2 regions of the Sphingobium sp. LB126 genome follow, and region 1 is predicted to be linked to the other one. Evidence: predicted binding sites of a transcription regulator. Region 1 holds the regulator's gene; the other holds the start of a gene.

Region 1 (8,953 bases):
GCGGTCCGACCGTGCCGTTCAGAATGGCATAGTCCTTCGCGTCTCCGCCGACGCTCAAAGTGGCATTGTTATCCGACATGGTATTCTCCTGATACTTCAATTGGTCGATGCGTGCCTCACAGCGGCCAATCGTTCCAAGCTCTCCGCCTTCCCCAGAAGGAAAAGGACGTCGAAAATTCCCGGCGAAACCGTGCGACCGGTCAACGCCGCGCGCAAAGGCTGCGCGACCTTTCCAAGCCCGAGGCCGGCATCCTCTGCCACGCGGCGTATCGCTTCCTCGATCGCTTCGACCGTCCAGGATGGGACGGGTGCAAGAGCGTCGGCTGTCTGTCCCAGCAGCGCGCGCGCCGAGTCGTCTAGCAGAGCAAGGGCCTTGTCGTCAAAATCCAGTGGGCAATTTTTGAACAAATATTCTGCGCCCTCGGCAATTTCGTTAAGCGTCTTGGCGCGGGGCTTGAGGGAGGGCATGGCGTCGGTCAGCAGCTTTTCCGCGCCTGCCGGAAGGACGATGGCCAGTCTTTGCGCGATCCGGGGCGCCACCAGCGCGGCCAGGCGCGCATCGTCCGCTTCACGCAGATAATGACCGTTGAGATTCTCCAGCTTCTTGATGTCGAAGCGCGAGGGCGAGCGGCCGACGCCTGCAATATCGAACAGCTCGACCGCGCGGTCGCGGGAGATGATCTCCTCGTCGCCATGGCCCCAGCCCAGGCGCAGCAGATAGTTGAGCACCGCTTCGGGCAGCATGCCCATTTCGTCGCGATAGGCGTCGACGCCGAGCGCGCCGTGGCGCTTTGACAGCTTGGCCCCGTCCGATCCGTGGATCAGGGGGATATGGGCGTAGATCGGCTCTTCCCAATTCATCGCCCTTATGATGCCGAGCTGCCGGAATGCATTGTTGAGATGATCGTCGCCGCGAATGACGTGGGTCACGCCCATGTCATGGTCGTCGACCACCACGGCCAGCATGTAAGTCGGCGTGCCGTCGGAGCGCAGGAGGATCATGTCGTCCAGCTCCGCATTCTGGACGACGACGCGCCCCTGCACGGCGTCCTCGATGACGGTTTCGCCGGTTCGCGGGGCCTTCAGGCGAATGACATGGGGCGCGCCTTCGGGAGCTTCCTCCGGGGAGCGGTCGCGCCAGCGACCGTCATAGCGCATCGGCTGCTTGGCGGCGCGCTGCTGTTCGCGCAATTCGGCCAGTTCCTCGGGCGTCGCATAGCAGCGATAGGCATGGCCGGCCGCGAGCAACTGGTTGGCGACCTCGGCATGGCGGGGCGTTCGTTCGAACTGGAACACCGCCGGTTCGTCGCCGCCAAGGCCCAGCCATTCCAGTCCGTCGAAGATTGCGGCGACCGCCTCCTGCGTCGAGCGGGCACGATCGGTATCCTCGATCCGCAGCAGGAACCTGCCACCATGATGGCGCGCGAACAGCCAGTTGAACAGCGCGGTCCGCGCCCCCCCGATATGAAGAAAACCGGTGGGCGACGGCGCAAAACGGGTTACTACCTGTCTGTTCGAACCCGTGGCACTCACCGCTTCATTCCCTGACATTCGCTCCGATATCCACCTGGCCTATCCATGATCGCGACGCCCCCTAGCATGGCTTTCGAGCCACGACAAACCTCCGTTGTCGGTTATGGCCGACACGGCGCGCTGTCGCTTTTGGAGAGGGTGGAAGCCTGGCTGGAGGAGGAGCGCGAGCAGCTGCCGCTATGGGTCCCCGTGGCGCTCGGTGCGGGAATTGCGGCCTGGTTTTCTTTGCCTAACAGATTGGGATGGCTGGCCTTTTGTAGCGCTTCACTGGCCCTGGCCTGTGCCGCGTTGCTCCTGCCGAGCGGCGGGCGGCTGCGCCGGGCGGTCCTGATCGGAAGCATGATGGCCTGTTTCGGCTGCGTACTGATCTGGGGGAAGGCGACGTTTTTGGGTGCGCCGCCATTGGCCCAGGCGGTGTTCGTCGAGGTGAGCGGAGAGGTGAAACGGCTCAATCCGGTCCCGGCTCAGAAGATGAGTCGCATGCTGGTGCGGCCGATTGACGCCCCTGGCCTGCCGCCGCTCATCCGGGTCAATCTGGACGATGAACTGACACCCGCCGGCCTGGGGAGAGGCGCGGTCGTGCGTTTTCGTACAAGATTGATGCCGCCTGCATCGCCGGGCCTGCCTGGTGGATATGATTTTGCGCGGCGGGCCTATTTCGACGGCATCGGGGCGACGGGCCGCGTTCTCAAGCCGATCGCGCTATTGCGACCGGCTTCCGCGCCGCCGCCGATGAGGGAGCGGCTGTTCGCGCATATCGTTGGGCAGATTCCCGGCGCCGGCGGTGGCATCGCCGCCGCGCTGGCGACGGGGGATCAGGGGGCGATCGCGGAGGATGATGCCGAGGCGATGCGGCGCAGCGGCCTCGCGCACTTGCTGTCGATCAGCGGCCTGCATGTGACGGCTCTCATCGCGGCGGTCGTGTTCCTGTTGATGCGGGCGATGGCGCTCAGCCGGCGGGCGGCGCTGGATTGGCCGTTGATGCTGATCGCGGCGGGCGGCGGCGCGCTTGCGGGCATCGGCTATACATTGCTGACCGGAGCGGAAGTGCCGACCGTGCGGTCCTGCGTCGCCGCCTTGCTGGTGCTGGGCGGGCTGGCCATGGGGCGGGACGCCATCACATTGCGGTTGGTTGCGGCCGGTGCGCTGGTGGTGCTGCTGGCCTGGCCGGAGGCGTTGGTGGGTCCCAGTTTCCAGATGAGCTTCGCCGCCGTGGTCGCGCTGGTCGCGTTGGGTGAGCATCCGCGTTTCCGGGGCTTCATCGCCGCACGGGAAGAGGCCAGTTGGCGTCGGTTGGGCCGGCACTTGCTGGCCATGCTGGCGACGGGGCTGGTGGTGGAACTGGTGCTTGCGCCGATCGCCATCTTCCATTTTCACAAGGCGGGAATGTTGGGGGCCATCGCCAATCTGGTGGCGATTCCGCTCACCACCTTTGTCATCATGCCGCTGGAAGCGCTCGCCTTGCTGTTCGATCTGTGTGGATGGGGCGCGCCCTTCTGGTGGCTCACTGCACGCGCGCTCGATCTGTTGCTGCTCGTTGCGCATGGGGTGGCGTCCAGTCCCTGGGCGATCATGCGATCATCCGCGCAGTCCGGCGGGATTTTCGCGCTGATCCTTGCAGGCCTGCTCTGGTGCCTGCTGTGGCGCAGCCGATGGCGCTGGGTAGGGCTGATCCCCGCGGCGGCGGGCGTAGCGATGATCCTGAAAAGCGGGCCGCCCACCTTGTTGATAACGGGAGACGGTCGTCATGTGGCGGTCCGGACCGCGAGCGGGGGCATGGCTATTTTGCGGGAGAGGGCCGGAGGCTATGTGCGCGATGCGCTCGCCGAAACCGCCGGCTATGACGGTATGCTGGAAGCGATGGCTGCCATGCCAGCATCGCGCTGTTCACCTGACCTTTGTGCGGTACGGTTGAAGGGCGATGGACGGAACTGGGACATACTGGTGACGCGGAGCAGCGCCAGGATCGAGAGCGGGGTGCTGGCCCGAGACTGTGCACGGGCGGATATCGTGATCAGCGACCGGTTCCTCCCCGTTTCCTGCCGTCCACGCTGGCTGAAAGCGGACCGGCGCCTGCTTGCGCGGACCGGAGGGCTGGCCATTGACCTCGAAGTCCCCTTCGTCCGCACCGTCAGAAGCGTGGATGACGAGCATCCCTGGATTGCGCGGTCCGCGTTCAGGCTGCGCCGATCCTCTCAATTATAGCGGCGCAGCAATCCTGCGAGCTTGCCCTGGATGCGGACCTGCTGCGGATCGTAGATTTGCGGCTCATAGGCGCTGTTCGCCGGATCGAGCCGGACCTTGGGTCCTTCGCGCCGGAAATATTTGAGCGTCGCTTCGCTGTCGTCGATCAGGGCAACGACGATCTGTCCTTCCCGCGCGACGTCGGTTCGCTGGATCAATGCGAAGTCGCCGTCGAGAATGCCCGCCTCCATCATGGAATCACCCGCAACCTCCAGCGCATAATGGTCGCCGGAACCCAGCAGCGCCGCCGGCACGGAGAGCATGTTCTGCCCTTCCAGGGCCTCGATCGGCACGCCCGCCGCAATCCGTCCGTGCAGAGGGATTTCCAGCACGTCATTGGCGGCGATCGGAGCGCTTGCCACCAGTTGCGGCTTGGGCGGCGTGATGACTTTCGGCGCATTGCGATGCATGGCCTCGGGAAGTTTCAGAACCTCCAGCGCGCGGGCGCGGTTGGGCAGCCGACGGATGAAACCGCGCTCCTCCAGCGCATTGATCAGGCGATGGATGCCGGATTTGGACCTGAGATCCAGCGCTTCCTTCATTTCCTCGAAGGACGGGGACACGCCTCCCTCCTCCAGCCGGGTCTGAATGAAGCTCAGCAATTCCTGTTGCTTGATGGTCAACATGCCTGCTTGCCCTCCTTGGAACGGATGGAGAACGCATAGGAAACGAAAAAGGGGAAGTCAAGCGCTTGGTTATTATCCCCTTGAAACAAGTAAGCGGATATGGCATAGAATAGGCATGAGCAACAAAGCCCCTACGCTGCGCCAGTTCCAAGACCGCTTCCCGACTGAGGATAGCTGCCTCGATCATCTGATGCGCGTCCGCTACGGGAACCGCCATGATTGCGAGAAGTGCGGCAAGTCGGCTCATTTCTACCGCGTGAAGGGCCGCCGCTCCTACGCTTGCGAGTATTGCGGCGCGCAGGTTTACCCGACTGCTGGAACGCCCTTTGACCGCACTCGCACCAGTCTGCGCGATTGGTTCTTTGTCATGTTCCAGTTCTGCGCTTCGCGGAACGGCGTTGCCGCCAAGGAAGTCGAGCGCCAGCTAGGCGTGACCTACAAGACTGCTTGGCGCATGTGCCACATGATCCGCGAATATATGGGACAATTTGACGGCGATGATCCGGTGGGCGGCTTCGGCAAGATCGTGGAAGTCGATGAAACCTACATCGGCGGCAAGCAGGAAGGTAAAGGCGCGGGTAACTACCGTGACAACAAGGCCATCGTGATCGGAATGCACGAGCGCAACGGCGACGTTATCACCCGCGTTGTTCCGAACCGGAAGCGCGCAACGCTGGAACCGCACGTTTTCAACAACGTGAAGCCCTACAGCGAAATCCACACGGACGAACTAATCAGCTACGATAATTTGGGCGAGTTCAAGGGCTACTGGCACAAGACCGTCAACCACAGCGCCGATCAGTATGTCGGCCCGACTGGAACGACCGTGAATGGCATCGAAGGTTTTTGGGCGCAGCTAAAGCGCGGGATCAACGGCACTCACATTCATGTCAGCGAGAAGCATCTTTCGAAGTATCTCGCGGAGTTCGAGTTTCGCCACAATATGCGCGACGTTCCGCATCTGATGCTGGATCGCCTAATGGTTTCTTTTTCCCGCTGACAGGCGCGTGGCCGTGGGCCATTGCATCTAGTAGTCGGTCGAAGCGCTTATTCGTATCATCCGTCATATCGGTAAATTCCAAGCTTGTTTTGTGCTGACGTATCAAAAACGTCATCGCCCTCCTCTTGGACATAGAGGCATGGCGAAAGCTTTTGGCCAACGTGACTGATCATTTCTATATAGATTTTTCTCCGCTGCGTCAGCCATCGCCCGTGACACTCAAGGATGGCTACGTTTCTCGACCCGCCAATAAAATTCTCTGTTTTGAGCGGCCCCCAGCCGCGCTTCCTTTTGTGATCCCATCCCGCTGTTGGGATGCCCATATCAACAATTGGAATATCAAGTGTCTGCCCCGCTTGGGCATTATAGCTGTTCGCGATTTTCAGCACATATTCAAAAGGTTGCTGACCTCGACCTGTGCATGAGTATACGCGCAGAACTAAATCGACGCGCCGGACTTTGCGGATAAATCTTATTCTGAGCCGAACGCCAATATCGGTAGCAGGCATGACACCGCCCCACTCAGGGCCTGACCAATGCCCCGCATGGAGATGGGCAACCTCAAACTTGTCGCTAACTTTATGCCAGAACTGCCAAACGCGAGAGTCATTCCCGCGAAGTAGGTCATACCATAGCGTTGCAAGGGCGACTCCTATGGAGAAAGGATATGCCCAGTCAGGCACCGCCGTGACCCATCGGTATTGCGGGTTGGCTTCCAGCCATTTCCCGCAGAGGAAAAGCAACGGGCTTTGCAAAATCAGTAGGTAATTTGCATCCGCCAGATGGATTCGACTCGGCATTCCCATGCGCTCGCATATCACAGCCTCCTACTTGTCGGAAAGGGATAATCACCAAGCGCTTAACCGTTGGCCGCATTTGCCGGAACGCCAGCGTCCACGGGCCGTTCTATAGCGGCCTCCCTTCAAGGAGGTGAATAGGAGAGTAAGATGGCCAACCAGAATAATCAGGACAAGAATCAGCGCCGTGATCAACAGGGCGGTGATCGTTCCAGCCAGGGTGGACGCCAGCAGCAGCAGGAAAACCGGCAGGGTCAGATGGGCGATGAACGCCGTCAGGACAAGGCGCCCGGAAAGCAACAGCGCTGATCGGGTCGGCCGTCATTCGGTCACGGACAGGAATGGCGCCGGATTTCAGCATCAGGACCGCACTGGAAGGGGTCGCTTCGCGGCCCCTTTCCTTATGCCAGGGGGAGGATTGTGACGGCATCCCCCGCAACGGCCGGGGGTGATCCGGCGGGGCGTATTATCAGGCAATCGGCCATCGCCATGGCGGCGGTCGCCGCGCTGTCCTGGGAGGTGAGGGAGACGATGCCGGCCTCGCTGCGATAAGCGCGCAGATAATCGTCGCGTTCACCGGTCGCGGGAAGGGGGGCGGTAAGCGTCGCGGGCGCCGTCCGGGGCAGGGGGGCGACCGAGCCCATGAGATGCCGCACCAGCGGAAGCAGGAAAAGGGTCGCGGTGACGAAGGCGGACACGGGATTGCCGGGCAGGCCCAGGAAGACGGCGGAACCCAAGGTGCCCGCCATCAGGGGTTTGCCGGGCCGCATCCTGATCTTCCAGAAATCGAGCGAGCCGCCCGCCTTGGTGAAGGCGGGGCGGACGATGTCATGATCGCCGACCGACGCACCACCGGTCGAGACGATGATGTCGGCTTGCCCGGCGCGACTGAAAATAGCGGCCATGCTGTCGAGATCGTCGCGAATGATGCCGAGGTCGACGACTTCGCAGGGCAACCCGCCCAGCAGCGCGGCCAACATCGGTGCATTGGAAGCGGGCAATTGGCCGGGCCGGGCGGGCGTGCCCGGCGGCACCAACTCGTCGCCGGTCGAAAGCAGGGCGATGCGAGCGGGACGCGCGACCGGCAAGGAGCCATGGCCGCCCAGGACGGCGAGGGCGATCTGGGCCGGACCGAGCGCGGTGCCTGCGGGCAGGAGAAGACCGCCTTTGCCAAAATCCGAGGCCGCGGGCCGCACGTTGCGGCCCCGCGCCAGCGGTCCCTCGGTAGAGCGGATGACATGGCCCTCCCTTGCCGCATCTTCCTGGATCAGCACGCCGTCCGCGCCTTCCGGCAATGGCGCGCCGGTGAAGATGCGGCAGGCCTGGCCGGGCGCGAGGGCGGATGGCAATGATCCGCCCGCCGCGCTTTCGCCCGTCACCTGCCATGGGCCGGGCCATTCGGCGGCGCGGATCGCATAGCCGTCCATGGCGGAGAGATCGGCCCAGGGCTGATCGCGCAGAGCCGGGAGGTCACGGGTGAGCCAGCGTCGCGCGCAGGCGGGAATCGGCATGTCCTCGGTCGGAAGCGGCTCGGCCAATGCCATCAGCCGGCGTTGCGCTTCTGCGACCGGGAGCAGGCTCATGCCGCGCGTCCATCCTGGGCCGTCCAGGCGCCGGACTTGCCGCCGCTCTTGGCCAGCAGGCGGACTTCCCCGATGACCATGGCCTTGTCCAGCGCCTTGGCCATGTCATAGACGGTCAGCAGGGCGACCGTCGCGGCGGTGAGCGCTTCCATCTCGACGCCGGTCTGGCCCGTGGTTCTGGCGGTGGCGGTGACGGTCACGCCCGTAGCATCGAGATCGAAATCGACCGTCACGCTGCTGAGCGCGATCGGGTGGCAGAGCGGGATCAAATCGGCGGTGCGCTTGGCGGCCATGATCCCGGCGACGCGGGCGACGGCCAGGACATCGCCCTTCTTCACCAGTCCCTGCGCGATGGCGGCGGCGGCCTCCCCGCTCATGGTGATGCGGCCGGTGGCGATCGCTTCGCGGGCGGTCATGGCCTTGGCCGAGACATCGACCATATGGGCCGCGCCGTCCGCGTCCAGATGGGTGAGCTTGCTCATCGTCCCGTCAGCAGGTTGCGCGTGGCGGCTTCCACATCGGCCTGGCGCATCAGCGTTTCCCCGACCAGGAAACAGCGCACGCCATGGTCCGCCATGGCCGTGAGGTCCGCATGGCTGCCGATGCCGCTTTCCGCGACGAAGGTGCAGCCTTCGGGAGCCTGCCCCACCAGCTCATAAGTACGGGCGAAATCCACCGTGAAGTCCCGCAGATCGCGATTATTGACGCCGATCAGGCGGGAGCGGAGTTTCATCGCGCGCTCCAGTTCCTGCGCGTCATGGACTTCGATCAGGGCATCCATGCCAAGGCCGAGGGCCGCATCCTCGATCTCCGCCATTTGGCCGTCGTCCAGCGCGGCGACGATGATCAGGATCGCGTCGGCACCCAAGGATCGGCTTTCCAGCACCTGCCAGGGATCGACCATGAAATCCTTGCGCAGCACCGGCAGGGCGCAGGCCGAACGAGCGGCCATCAGATAGTCGTCATGACCCTGGAAATAGGGCTCGTCGGTCAACACCGAAAGGCAGGCCGCGCCGCCCGCCGCATAGGCCTGCGCATGGGCGGGCGGGTCGAAATCGGGGCGGATCAGGCCCTTGGACGGGCTGGCCTTCTTGATCTCCGCGATCAGGCCGAAGCCGGAGCGGGCGGCATCGTCCAGTGCCTTGCGGAAACCGCGCGGCGGCGTCTGCT
Region 2 (8,953 bases), 340 kb from region 1:
GCGGGGATTTTCGATGGCGATGTCGCCGCCCATCTCGCGGAGCAGGTCGACAAGACCGGCGCGGGTCGCGTTGAGGCCGACATTGGTGATCGTCACCTTCGAGGCCGGCACCAGCAGCGCAGCGACCATCGGGAAGGCCGCGGAGGACGGGTCGCCCGGCACAGTGATCGATTGCGGGCGGAGTTCGGCTTCGCCCCTGAGTGTAATGATACGGGTGCCGTCGGCCTCCACCTCTATGTCGAGGTCGGCGCCGAAGCCCTTGAGCATGCGTTCGCTATGGTCGCGGGTCGGGATCGGTTCGACGATGCGGGTGATGCCGGGGGCGTTGAGGCCTGCCAGCAGGATCGCGGATTTCACCTGCGCCGAGGCGACGGGCAGGCGGTAGTCGAGCGGCACCGCCGGGCAGACGCCGCGCATGGTGAGCGGCAGGCGATCGCCGGGGCTGGTCGTGAAGCTGGCGCCCATGCGGGACAGGGGCTCTGTGACGCGGGCCATGGGGCGCTTGCTGAGCGAGGCGTCTCCCACGAAGGTCGCGGTGATCGCATGACTGGCGACAAGGCCCATGAGCAGGCGGGTCGACGTACCGCTATTGCCCATGTCGAGCGCGCTTTGGGGCTGGAGCAGGCCGCCGACGCCGACGCCATGGATGTGCCAGATGCCTCCCTCATCCCTGCGGATTTCGGCGCCCATCGCCCGCATCGCTGCGGCGGTGGCGAAGACATCCTCTCCTTCCAGCAGGCCTTCGACGCGGCTTTCGCCCACGGCCAGCGCGGAGAGCATCAACGATCGGTGCGAAATGCTCTTGTCGCCCGGCACCGTGATCGATCCGGAAAGGGCCGGGGCAGCGGTGAAGGTCTTGGGGTGTGGCTGGTCGGAAGAAGCGGTCACGGGGAAATCCGTCTGTAAGACTTGAAAAAATGCGCCCGGCTTTTGACAGGGCGGTTTCGCTATGGCAAGGCGCCGTCTCTTCGCGGGCGACCCAGTCGTGCCGCGTAATATCTGTTCTGAGCACTCGCAAGAGAAGGAAAAGGCCGGACATGGTCAAGGCTGAATGGGGCACGAAGCGTACCTGCCCGAAATGCGCCACGCGCTTCTACGATCTGGGCAAGGATGACCCTATCACATGCATCAACTGCGGTACGGCCTGGGAGCCCGAGCCGGTGCTGAAGTCGAAGCAGCCGTTGCCCTATGAGGAAGCGCCCAAGAAGGTCATCGAAACCGCCGATGGCGAGATCGAAACGGCTGACGACGATCTGGACCTGGATCTGGACGTGGATGATGACGGCGATTCGCCGGATAATGACGTCGATCTGGGCGGTGACGACGACCTGGGCGTCGATGCCGGCGGCGACGATGGCGAGGACGACAATTAATTGAATTTTGTGCTTGCCAAGGAGGTCGCCGCCACCTAATGGCAGCGACCTCGCAAGGCGCCGCCCCAACGGCGCCGACACTGGAAAACGGGGCCTTAGCTCAGCTGGGAGAGCGCCTGCATGGCATGCAGGAGGTCAGCGGTTCGATCCCGCTAGGCTCCACCAGTTTTTCGGTTTTACCGGAAAACTCCCGTCATTCGGCCGGCGGTGTCACACCGGACATGGTCTGATCCATTGGGATGCGGCATCACGCCGCAACATGATGGGGCCTTAGCTCAGCTGGGAGAGCGCCTGCATGGCATGCAGGAGGTCAGCGGTTCGATCCCGCTAGGCTCCACCAATTTTCTAAATCGAGAATGTGGGCACGGACTTTCGTGGCAGATGCCCTTGTAGCGAGTGGCGACTGGCATGTTGCCGCAATCTTCCTGTCGTCGGCCCGCCGAATCTTACCCTTCCGGTCCGACGAAGGCGGGGTGTGCCCTACAGACGGCGTTCCATGAAGACGGATGCGTCGCCATAGGATGCCGACCCATCCGGCAGGCGTACGAAGCCCTGCGACGACCAGAAGCTGTCCGCGCCGTTGACCGCCATCAGGCGAATCGCCGCAAAGCCTTCTGTCCTGGCCTGCTCCACCACCTTGGCCATGGCGCTCTTTCCCGCGCCCGTTCCACGGGCCGAGGGAAGAAGGGCGATGTCGTGAAGATAATAGACGTCGGCATCGGCGGGGATGCCGCCCAACCGCATGTTGAGCGCGGGAGGCTGCTCGCTGCGCCAAGGGTGGGCGATGAGATAGCCGAGGGGCTGGCCCTCGCTTCGCAGGATCAGGCAGCCGGACGGATAAAGCGCCAGCCGTTCCGCATATATGGCTTCATCTTCGGTATAAGCGCCGTGGACAGTATCCGAAATGACCTTTACCGTCGGAAGGTCGGCCTCGCGCATCGACATCCAGCCGTCGCTCATGCAGGCTGGACGAAGCTGTCCATCACCCGTTTCCGTCCCGCCGTTTCGAAATCGATCTCCAGCTTGTTGCCTTCGATTTCCGCGACGGTGCCGTAGCCGAATTTCTGATGGAAGACGCGCAGGCCTATGCTCATGTCGTCGCGGCCCTTGTTGCCGAGCGACACCGCCGATGCGCGGGCTTCCACGATCCGGACGGGTTCTTTTACGAACTGGCCGCTTTGCTGGGCGCGTTGCCAGCCCGGGCCGCGACCGCTGCCGCGCTGGACATTGGCGAAGGGGTCGGCGCGTTCCGACCAGTTGGCGCGCCAGAGCGAGGCGCCGCCGGACATGCTGTTTTCCTCCTCGACATGTTCGGGCGGGAGTTCGCCCACGAAGCGGGAAGGGATGGAACTGGTCCATTGGCCATAGATGCGGCGGTTGGCGGCGTGGAGTATGATACAGCGCTTCCGCGCGCGGGTGAGCGCGACATAGGCGAGGCGGCGTTCTTCCTCCAGGCTGTTCAACCCGCCTTCGTCGAGCGCGCGCTGGGAGGGGAAAATGCCTTCTTCCCAGCCCGCCAGGAACACCGTGTCGAATTCCAGCCCCTTGGCGGCGTGAATGGTCATGATCGTGATCTTGCGTTCGTCCGCCTGCGCCTCATTGTCCATGACCAGCGACACATGTTCGAGGAATGCGCCCAGCGTCTCATATTCCTCCATGGCGCGGGTCAGTTCGTTCAAATTTTCCAGCCGCCCCGCGCTTTCGATGGTGCGCTCGGCCTGGAGCATGGCGGTATAGCCGCTTTCGTCCAATATCTGCCGGGCGAGTTCCGCATGGGGAAGCTGCGTCGCGCGGTCGCGCCAGCGGGCGAGGTCGCCGATGAAGGTGCCCAGTGACCGCCGGGCCTGCGGCGTCATCTCATCGGTGTCGAGGATGCGCGCGGCGGCGAGCGCCAGCGGGATAGCTTCCGCGCGGGCGAGGCGGTGGAGTTTTTCGACCGTCTTGTCGCCCAGGCCGCGCTTGGGGACGTTGACGATCCGTTCGAAGGCGAGATCGTCGGCGGGCTGGTTGACGAGGCGCAGATAGGCCAGCGCATCGCGGATTTCGGCGCGTTCGTAGAAGCGGAAGCCGCCGACGATGCGATAGGGCAGGCCGATCTGGATGAAGCGGTCCTCGAATTCGCGGGTCTGGTGCTGGGCGCGGACGAGGATGGCGACCTCGTCCAGCGACTGGCCGCTGCGTTCGATCGATTCGATCTCATCGCCCACCCGGCGGGCTTCCTCAGGGCCGTCCCAGACGCCGATGATGCGGACCTTCTCGCCCACGTCGATCTCGGTCCAGAGAGTCTTGCCGAGGCGGTTGCCATTTTCCGCGATCACGCCGGAGGCGGCGCCGAGTATGTGTGGAGTCGAGCGGTAATTCTGTTCGAGGCGGACGATCTTCGCGCCGGGAAAATCCTTTTCGAAACGCAGGATATTGGCGACTTCGGCACCGCGCCATGAATAGATGGACTGGTCGTCATCGCCCACGCAGCAGATGTTCTTGCGCTGCTGGGCGAGCAGGCGGAGCCAGAGATACTGGCTGCTGTTCGTGTCCTGATATTCGTCCACCATGATATAGCGGAAGCGCTGTTGATAGCTTTCCAGAACGTCCCGGTGGCGCTTCAATATCGTCAGAATATGCAGTAGCAAGTCACCGAAATCACAGGCATTAACATCGCGCAGGCGGGCTTGGTAAGCGGCGTAGAGCTTCTGCCCGCGGCCATTGGCATAGCCTTCGCTTTCGCCCGCGCCGATTTCCTCCGGAGTCCAGCCGCGGTTCTTCCATTGATCGATCAGGCCTGCGAGCTGACGCGCAGGCCAGCGCTTTTCGTCGATCCCTTCAGCCTGGATGAGTTGCTTCAGCAGGCGAAGCTGGTCGTCGGTGTCGAGGATGGTGAAATTGGATTGCAGGCCGACCAGCTCGGCGTGGCGGCGCAGCATCTTGGCGGCGATCGCGTGGAAGGTGCCAAGCCAGGGCATGCCCTCCACGGCCGGGCCGATCATGCGGCCGACACGCTCGCGCATTTCCCGCGCCGCCTTGTTGGTGAAGGTGACGGCGAGGATTTCCGACGGATAGGCGCGGCGGGTGGCGATGAGATGGGCGAGACGGGCGGTGAGCGCGGCGGTCTTGCCCGTGCCCGCACCCGCGAGGACCAATACCGGGCCTTCGGTGGTCAGCACGGCCTCCCGCTGGGGTTCGTTGAGACCCTGGAGATAGGCGGGATCATCGGGCGAGGGAGCGGGCAGGGTCATGGTCATCAACTAGGGTCTGGGGACGGGAGGAGCAAGGGCGGTCGGCCTTGCATCAGGCGGTCGTTTATGAGAACAAAAAGGGAATCATGCAAGGAGAAAGGCCATGGTCACGGGGCGGTGCCGATGCGGGGCGATTCACTATGAAGCGCAGGGCGAGCCAGCCTATAGCGCGCTTTGCCATTGTTCCGACTGCAGGAAGAGTACGGGGGCGCATATGGTCGGTTGGGCATTGTTTCCGGAGAATATGGTGATGGTACGGGGCAAGCCGGTGACCTATCAGTCATCGAAAAATGTGATGCGGCAATTTTGCGGAACATGCGGAACGAGCCTGTTCTATCGCAATGCCGAGGTCTTTCCTGGCATGGTGGATATCCAGACCGCAACCCTGGACGACCAGGCCGCGCTGCCGCCAGCCATTCATGTCCAATATGCGGAAGCTGCGCCCTGGATGGCGGCGGCGCATGAACTGCCGAAATTCGATCGCTATCCAGAGGCTTGACGGAGCACGGGTCGTTCGGGTTCGTCTGACGGCGCGTGCGCCACGGTTCGTCTCCGTGGCCGGAACGCTGGCGTCACGAGTCCGGTTCTCCCCCTGGCCCAAGCGGCAGAACGGGGTGAAGAACAAGGAAAGGATGATCCCGATGAAATCGATCCTATTGGCGGGCGCGGCCTTGCTGTGTTTTGGCACCGGTGCTGGCGGAATAGCGATGGCGCAGGACATGCCGGCATCGCAACAGCCTCCCGCTACCGATACGCCGCCGCCGGAGCAGGGCGCGACCCCGGCAACGCCGGCCGCCCCGGCGACTCCCGCAACGCCGCCCTCCGGCGCCGATCCCAACGCTGGGCAGCCCACGGGTGCGGTGCCGCCGGATACGGGGATGCAGCCGGCGCCGGCCGGCGTCCCGCGCGATCCGTCGGCGCCGGTGGGAACGTCCGCCAACCCTGCGACGGTGGGCGGCAATATGACGCCGCCGCCAACCGAGCAGAAGGACTATCCACTGTGCAGCAAGACCGTGCAGGATAGCTGCATGAACCGGAATGAAGCGCCGAGGGCTATGCGCAAGCGCCGGTAACCGCGCCGGGTCCCGAACCTGGGCCGGGCAAGGCGGCGATGAGCGCCGCCAGCCCGGCTCTGTCGCGCGCCGCGTCAGCCAGGCTGTGGCGATCCAGTACGGCCAGGAACGCGGCGGTCGCTTCCCGCAATATGCCGGATAGGCCGCAGGCTGCGCGGATGGCGCAGGAGCCGCAATCGGCCATGTTCATGTCGGGTTCCGTGTGGCGGATGACCTCGCCCAATTTGATCGCGTCGCTGGGACGGGCGAGGACGAACCCGCCGCCGCGCCCACGCTGGGTGTCCAGGAAACCGCCTTGGCCGAGATGGTGAACGACCTTCATCAGATGATTGCGCGAGAGGCCGTAGGCATCCGCGATTTCGGGGATGGTCGCCCGGCCGGTGGGAGCGACCGCGAGATGGATCAGGACGCGCAGGGCATAGTCGGTGTGGCGGGTCAATTGCATGAATGTAATCGTTAATTGCGCGGCGGTTGATTTTCAAACATTCATTCTATTTACATCTTTAAACATGCAACGTAAATGCATCTTTATCGAGTCCCCCTTGTCCGGCGCGGCTTTTTGGCCGGCGGATCTGGCGCGGCCCGAAACCATTGAGGAAAGGTGCATAAATGACCCAGTTGACCGCCGACACCATTGCCATCGTCAAGGCGACCGCCCCCGCTCTGCGCAAGCATGGGGTGGAGATCACGACGGCCATGTATGCGCGGCTGTTTCAGGATGCATCGATCAAGGACATGTTCGACCAGGCCGCGCAGGAAAGCGGCGAGCAGCCCAAGCGGCTGGCGGCGGCGATCCTGGGCTATGCCGAGAATATCGACAAGTTGCAGGCGCTGGACGGCGCGGTCGCGCGGATGGTGCAGCGCCATGTCGAAACCGGGGTGAAGGCGGAACATTATCCCAAGGTGGCCGAGGCATTGCTGCCCGCGATCCGCGACGTGCTGGGCGCGGAGGTGGCGACCGATGCCGTGCTGAACGCCTGGGGGCAGGCCTATTGGTTTCTTGCCAATATCCTGATCGGCAAGGAAGCGCAGGCCTATGAGGATGCTGAGGCGGCGTGATGGCAGTGGAGCCTGCTTCTGCAAGGACAGGAGCAGGGATCGGGCTTTGGAACTGGGCTCCTGCCTTCGCAGGAGCACGGGTTCCTCAAGTCAGGCCGTTTCTCTCAGGAGGGTCAGGCGGGCCTTGCCGACGTCGCGGGTGGCTTGCGTGGTGAAGCCTTTGACTTCCACATCCTCGCGGCGGTCGGTTTCGATGCTGATCCAGGTGGCCGGGCCGGTCCAGCCCAGGCGGCTGAGCTTGTCGAGCGCCACCATGCCCGCGCCGCTATTGTAGGGCGGGTCCATGAAGATGAGGTCCAGCGGCTTGGCTGCCGGGCCGAGGGAAAGGACGCTGCTCTGGCGGATGTCGGGGCGAAGGCCGAGCTTGTCGCCGTTCGCCCGGATCGCGTCGAGGGCGGTGCGGTCCTGTTCCACGAAGATGCAGCTTGCCGCGCCGCGCGAGAGGGCCTCGAAACCGAGCGCGCCGGAACCGGCGAAGAAATCGCCTACGCTGAGCCCTTCGAACGAGCCGATGCGGCTCAGCAGCATGGAGAAGAGCGTTTCGCGGGTGCGGTCCGCCGTGGGACGGGTGGTATCGCCCTTCGGGGCGGTGAGGGGGCGGCCGCGCCATTGGCCTGCGATGATTCTCATGGGTTGGCTCGTCTTGGAAAGAAGAAAAGCCCTTCGACAGGCTCAGGGCGAACGGAGGTGAGGGACGCTCAGCGCCAACAGGGGATAGGGCTTCCTAACTAGCCTTTCCCAAACTCTTGCGGAAGACGATGAGGTCGTGCTGGCGCACTTCCTCCACCGCACCCGACGCGAGTTCGCCCAGATGGAATGGGCCGTAGCTGGTGCGGATCAGGCGGTTCACCTGGAGCCCCAGATGTTCCAGCACGCGGCGGACCTCGCGATTCTTCCCCTCTGTCAGGGTCATTTCGATCCACTGGTTGCGGCCGGTGCGGCGTTCCAGATTGGCCTCGATCCGGCCATAGCGGATGCCGTCGATCTCGAGCCCGTCGAACAGGTCTTCAAGCTGGTTCTGGCTGACTTCACCGAAGGCGCGGGCGCGGTAGGTGCGCGGCACGCCGGTCGAGGGCAATTCCATCTGACGCTTGAATTCGCCATCGGTGGTGAGCAGCAGCAGCCCTTCGGTCGTCATGTCGAGCCGGCCGATCGGCATGACGCGCGGCAGGTCGGCGGGCAGCTTGTCATAGATGGTCGGGCGGCCGCGCGGGTCGCGCTCCGTGGTGAGAAAGCCCGTGGGTTTGTGGAAGAGGAAGAGGCGCGTCGGAGCAGGGGCCGCGACGGGGGTGCCGTCCACCGCCACGCCATGGAGCGAGGCGAGCAGTGTCGCCGGGGTCGTGACGGCCTCTCCGTTCAGCGTGATGCGGCCTTCCTCGATCATCCGCTCTATCTCGCGGCGGGATGCGACACCGGCGCGGGCGAGAAGTTTCGCGATGCGCTGCGGCTCGTTCTTGCCGCTGGCGGCTGCGGCGGCGCGGGCCGGATGCGGGTTTGCGGCTTTCGCGGAGGCCGGTTTCGCCTTCCTGAAAGGCGGGCGGGCGGGGCGGGAACCGGGAGCGGTTTGAGTGCCGGTCGGGCGCCTGGGGCCGCCGGGGCCTGACCGTCGCGGCGGTCCAGATTTTTTCGGCGGTTCCACGGAAGCGTTCCTTTTCAAAACGGGATGGCATTCCCATATGCGGGGAGCCAGATAATGGACGAATAGTGCTGTCCCTGCGCCTGTGTGCCGGGACGATAAGAAACCCGTTTCGGGGGTTGCACGTTGGTCGGCTGAATGGCGCAAATGGGGCGGATCGGCAAATGTTTTTCGGACTGGTCAAAGGGGAAGTCGGGGCGAAGGGACGCCGGAAGGCCATTCGCAGCGTGCTGGTGGTCGAAGATGAGCCGCTGGTCGCTTTCGACAATGAGCATGTGCTGGAGATGGCGGGTTATCGCGTGGCCGCGACCGTCGACGAATATACCCATGCCGTCAGCGTCATCGAAGACGAAAATGTCGATCTGGTGATCGCGGATGTGACGCTGCATGGCGAGAGGACGGGCATCGATCTGGCCCGCTTCGCCAGCGGAAGAGGGGTTTCGGTACTCTTCGTGACCGGCGCCTGCCCCGTTGATGCGCAGGAGGTGGCCCTGGGCTGTCTGGCAAAGCCCTATGCGCCGCGCGATCTGCTGGCGGCGGTTGCCGTTGTGGATGCCCTGTTGCGCGGCAAGACGCTAC

What was found. Region 1 encodes LexA, which represses DNA repair genes until DNA is damaged. Its sites were predicted from a motif close to GTTCCNCNCTTGTTCT; they were not measured.
Region 2: CAF53_RS15290 (UvrD-helicase domain-containing protein) is a predicted target of LexA. The motif match lies at 4,676-4,691, and genes of this name have one in related genera.

The regions. Positions count from the first base shown of each region.
Region 1 is NZ_NETV01000001.1:2,778,853-2,787,805, forward strand. Features, by position in the region: gene CAF53_RS13645 (citrate synthase) at 1-79, opposite strand, end outside; gene gltX (glutamate--tRNA ligase) at 97-1,551, opposite strand; gene CAF53_RS13655 (ComEC/Rec2 family competence protein) at 1,672-3,738, shown strand; gene lexA (transcriptional repressor LexA) at 3,729-4,403, opposite strand; gene CAF53_RS13665 (IS1595 family transposase) at 4,519-5,403, shown strand; gene CAF53_RS27100 (hypothetical protein) at 5,460-6,209, opposite strand; gene CAF53_RS27565 (hypothetical protein) at 6,351-6,509, shown strand; gene CAF53_RS13670 (molybdopterin molybdotransferase MoeA) at 6,602-7,783, opposite strand; gene moaC (cyclic pyranopterin monophosphate synthase MoaC) at 7,780-8,265, opposite strand; gene trpC (indole-3-glycerol phosphate synthase TrpC) at 8,262-8,953, opposite strand, start outside.
Region 2 is NZ_NETV01000001.1:3,116,623-3,125,575, forward strand. Features, by position in the region: gene aroA (3-phosphoshikimate 1-carboxyvinyltransferase) at 1-888, opposite strand, end outside; gene CAF53_RS15270 (TIGR02300 family protein) at 1,038-1,373, shown strand; tRNA gene CAF53_RS15275 (tRNA-Ala) at 1,463-1,538, shown strand; tRNA gene CAF53_RS15280 (tRNA-Ala) at 1,638-1,713, shown strand; gene CAF53_RS15285 (GNAT family N-acetyltransferase) at 1,854-2,333, opposite strand; gene CAF53_RS15290 (UvrD-helicase domain-containing protein) at 2,330-4,606, opposite strand; gene CAF53_RS15295 (GFA family protein) at 4,710-5,105, shown strand; gene CAF53_RS15300 (Fe-S oxidoreductase) at 5,239-5,679, shown strand; gene CAF53_RS15305 (Rrf2 family transcriptional regulator) at 5,660-6,124, opposite strand; gene CAF53_RS15310 (globin domain-containing protein) at 6,289-6,738, shown strand; partial or broken gene rsmD (16S rRNA (guanine(966)-N(2))-methyltransferase RsmD) at 6,829-7,374, opposite strand; gene CAF53_RS15320 (pseudouridine synthase) at 7,463-8,377, opposite strand; gene CAF53_RS15325 (response regulator) at 8,539-8,953, shown strand, end outside.